DNA from 2 places in the Pantoea sp. E956-1 genome. Region 1 is predicted to be linked to the other one. Evidence: predicted binding sites of a transcription regulator. Region 1 holds the regulator's gene; the other holds the start of a gene.

Region 1 (2,203 bases):
GGTGCCGGAATGGCAAACCGGGCTCGAGTGCGTGCAGGCGGGATTGTGTGTGGCGATGGTGCCGGGTCATCTGGCCAGGCCACTGCTCGACAGTGGCGAGCTGGTTGAACTGACGCTGCCGGTGGCGTTTCCGGACAGCCCGTGCTGCGTCAGCTGGGCAGAGGATCGCGCATCACCGGCGACAGGCTGGTTGCTCAGCTATCTGGGTGATGCGCAAACACTTAATCAGGAGTGGTTAAGCGAGCATTAACGGCGATAGTCGCGGAACGGGCCATCTGCCACGGAACGGCGCTCAATCAGCGTGGGATGGACCTCAATCGTTTGTGACACTTCGCGTTTACTGGTAATGCGGTCCAGCAGCATTTCCAGTGCTTTCTCACCCAGCTGGGCTTTAGGCTGATGCACGGTGGTCAGTGCCGGTGCGAAATAGCGGGCGTTGCGCACATTGTCATAGCCGATCACCGAAATATCCTGCGGGACGCGCAAACCCATTTCATCGGCAGCGCAAATCGCGCCCATCGCCATGATGTCTCCTCCACAGAATACTGCCGTCGGACGCTGCTTCTGCGACAGGATCTGCTGCATCGCCTGATAGCCCGACTCCGGCTCAAAGTCACCCTGCACAATCCACTCGGCGCGCGGCTGAATACCCGCTTCTTCCATCGCTTTCAGGAAACCGGCATGACGTCCGCCACCGGTGTTACGCTCCATCTGTCCGGGGATTGCACCAATATCCCGGTGTCCGCGTTCAATCAGATAGCGTCCTGCCAGATAGCCGCCCTGGAAAGCATTATCCAGTACCGTATCGGTGAAGTCAGCGCGCGACTCGCCCCAGTCCATCACCACCATCGGAATATTGCGGTTCTCTTCCAGCATCTGCAGCAGGTCGTCCGGGTATTCAGAGCACATCACCAGCAGCCCATCGACGCGTTTCTGCGCCATCATGCTGAGATAGGCGCGCTGTTTTTGCAGATCGTTATGCGCATTACCCAGAATCAGCGTATAGCCTTTATCGAAACAATGATTTTCGACCGCTTCGATAATTTCAGCGAAATAGGGCGCTTCGCTGGAGGTGGCAAGCAGGCCCAGCGTCTTGGTGTGGTTCACTTTCAGGCTGCGCGCTACGGCGCTTGGCGAGTAGTGCAGTTCCTTAATCGCCTGCCAGACCGCGTTGCGCGTCTCTTCAGCCACAAAGCGGGTTTTATTGATGACGTGCGAAACGGTGGTTGTCGAGACGCCAGCGCGTTTTGCCACATCTTTAATTGTTGCCATGAAAATCGGACTCCAGTGCTTATCTAACTCTATGATAAGCGTAGTGTTAAACGTTTGCGTCTGCTCAGGGTTTTTTCCGTAAAAAAGCAGCTTTCCTGGCCAGTAAACAGGCCGCTGGCGGAATAAAAACGCCTGAAAACGTGCGCAAACGGAATCAGGGTTGCGCGCGTTGCGCAACAAAGGCGGGATTCTAACAAGGCTGAACGGATAAAACGAGATTTTTACCGGGCCCTGTGGGAAAATGCGATATCCCCACTAATTGTGTGTCTAAGGAGCAAGCAATGAGTACCGATCTTAAACTGGCATTAATGACCACCACGGGCTGTCTGCTGATGATTGTGGCTTTTAGTTTTACCGCCATTTTGCACTAATAAAAAAAGCCGGGCATATCCCGGCTCTCTTTTTGTTTGTTCTGCTGCTCAGCGTATGGTTTTCGGCGTCATCACCCGACGGGCACCAATATAGTGGCGCTGCCAGTAATCTTCCCCTAACGCACTGATCTGAATATCTTTGCCGGTACGTGGTGACTGAATAAACTTGCCATTACCGAGGTAAACGCCGACGTGGTCCGCCGTACCGCGTCCATTGATACGGAAGAAGACCAGATCGCCTTTCTCCAGTGAATCACGCTTGATCGGCGCGGCGTCACGCAGGTGATACATCTCGTTAGCGGTACGTGGGATCTTAAACTTCACCAGATCTTTATAGGCGTACCAGACCAGGCCGCTGCAATCGAAACCGGTATGGGGGGAAGTACCGCCCCACTGATAGGGTTTACCCAACTGACCCATCAGCTTGGTCATCGCGGTTTCACGTGCCTTCTGGTAGCGCTGACGGTGAGATTTGCTCATCTTGATCGTGCCGGTCTCGCTGGTGGCAACCTCAGCGGTTTTCAGTCGGCGCTGATGACCATAACGTTTTTTCTCTTTAT
Region 2 (2,203 bases), 670 kb from region 1:
GCACAGTTTCTGGGGGGAAAGTGGCTTCGGCGACGTGCTGGTGGGCGAGGTGTCGATGCCCAACGATGACGAAAACGACAATGTGTTTCTGACGCCGCTGGCTCGTTTCAACCCGCTGGAGGAGGATGAAGCGCCGCGCTGGCTGCTGTGTAATGACTATGCGCACTGGCTATCCTGAGCGCAGCAGGCATAATCAGGCAATCTGACTGGCACGCGTTGTCGAATCGGGTTTCACCACATCAGCCGAAAAGACATAGCCCAGTCCGCGGATGGTGCGGATCAGGTCGGGCTGGTGCGGATTAGTTTCGATTTTACGGCGCAGCCGCATGATCAGCACATCGATGGTACGGTCAAACACGTCGAGACTTTCGCTGTGGGTCAGCTCCAGCAACTGATCCCGGGTCAGTACCTTGCGGGCGTGACGTACCAGCGCACGTAACAGGCTATATTCCCCCTGGGTCAGCGGCACCAGCTCGCGCTGCGGATTAAACAGCTGGCAGCGGCCATCATCCAGTTGCCAGCCGCCAAAACGCCAGCCCTCCTGTTCAGGGTCGGCCTGTGCAATGCGTCCGCTGCGACGCAGGGCCGCCCGGGTTCGCGCCACCACCACGCGTGGATTAAAGGGTTTGGCGATGTAGTCATCTGCGCCCATCTCAAGGCCCACGACCATCTCCGCTTCAGAACCCATCCCGGTCAGCATAATCACCAGCACTTCGGGTCGCTGACGCTGAAGCTGCTGCAACACCAGTAGCCCGTTGGTATCGGGCAGCATCATATCCAGCATCACCAGCGAGATTTCCGGGTGCTCGCTGAGCATCGATAGCGCCTCGCGTCCCTGATGACAGCGGTAGACCGTTAACAAATGTTCACTTAACGCATCCTGCAAGACATCGCAGACTGCAGGATCATCATCCACCACCAAAATTGCTGGCTTCATTGCGCGGCCTCTAATGTTACGAAAGAGTTAATTCAGGAGTCTACACAGGCCAACAAAGCTTGCTGAGGCAGCGTGCTGAAACGTGACCAGCTTCGCCTGTGAGAGTGCGGAAGCGTGCGCTGGCGCAGAGTTTTTCGGGGTTGCCTGTTTGCCGCAGGAAAACGATTGCGCGGCATCGGTGCATTGCACCATAATCGCGCCTCGTTTTGGTTCGGAATCTTCTTAGGCGTACCCGGCTCTGCCAGGTAATCGATTGCGTCGGTAGATGGCATGGCAATTGCTTTGGGCAGTGGGTAAGTCAGGGATTTCAGGCGATTCTGGCACGCAAGTATGCAGCGGCCGGCATCAATGTCCCGGAAACAGAATAAATCAGCATGCAAACCCCTTTGGCAAGAGAGACTGCTGTCTCCTGTATCGAGAGATGATGATGTTAGAAAAACTATTCAAACTCAAAGCGCATAACACCACGGTTCGTACCGAGATTATCGCCGGGATCACCACCTTCCTGGCGATGGCGTATATTCTGTTTGTGAACCCAAGCATTCTGGGCGCGACCGGCATGGACAAGGGCGCGGTATTTGTCGCCACCTGTCTGGCGGCGGCGATCGGCTGCGTGCTGATGGGGCTGATTGCCAACTACCCGATCGCGCTGGCGCCGGGCATGGGACTGAACGCCTTTTTCACCTACACCGTCGTGCTGCACATGGGCTATACGTGGCAGATTGCGCTGGGCGCGGTGTTTCTCTCGGCGGTGATTTTCTTCGCGATGTCGCTATTTAAGATCCGTGAGTGGATTATTGCCAGTATTCCGCTGCCGCTGCGCGCCGGGATTGGTGCCGGTATCGGGCTTTTTCTGGCGCTGATTGCGCTGGAAGGGGCGGGCATCGTGGTCGATAACCCGGCAACGCTGGTGGGCATTGGCGATCTGACTAAACCGGGTCCGCTGCTGGCGATGCTCGGCTTTGTGGTTATCGTGGTACTGGAAGCGCGTCGGGTGACGGGCGCAGTGCTGATCGGTATTCTGCTGGTGACTTTTATCTCCATGGGCATTGGTCTGTCGCCTTTTGCAGGAGTCTTCTCTGCACCGCCGTCGATTGCACCAACCTTTATGCAGCTGGATATTGCCGGCGCGTTTAACGTCGGCCTGATCAGTGTGATTTTTGCCTTCCTGTTTGTTGATGTGTTTGATAACACGGGCACGCTGCTGGGCGTGACTAAACGCGCTGGTCTGGCGGATGAGCAGGGTAACGTGCCGAAGATGGGCCG

What was found. The regulator PurR, encoded in region 1, represses purine synthesis genes. The targets are predictions, from matches to a motif close to CANGCAAACGTTTGCNTG.
Region 2: the regulator PurR is predicted to act here: its motif matches at 1,092-1,109, upstream of AC0T7J_RS04180 (NCS2 family permease).

Annotation. Positions count from the first base shown of each region.
Region 1 covers NZ_CEUYZP010000001.1:159,223-161,425, forward strand. Annotated here, with positions in the region: gene punR (DNA-binding transcriptional activator PunR) at 1-250, shown strand, start outside; gene purR (HTH-type transcriptional repressor PurR) at 247-1,272, opposite strand; gene cydH (cytochrome bd-I oxidase subunit CydH) at 1,554-1,643, shown strand; gene AC0T7J_RS00790 (C40 family peptidase) at 1,692-2,203, opposite strand, start outside.
Region 2 covers NZ_CEUYZP010000001.1:824,559-826,761, reverse strand. Annotated here, with positions in the region: gene AC0T7J_RS04190 (D-lyxose/D-mannose isomerase) at 1-178, shown strand, start outside; gene AC0T7J_RS04185 (response regulator) at 194-937, opposite strand; gene AC0T7J_RS04180 (NCS2 family permease) at 1,362-2,203, shown strand, end outside.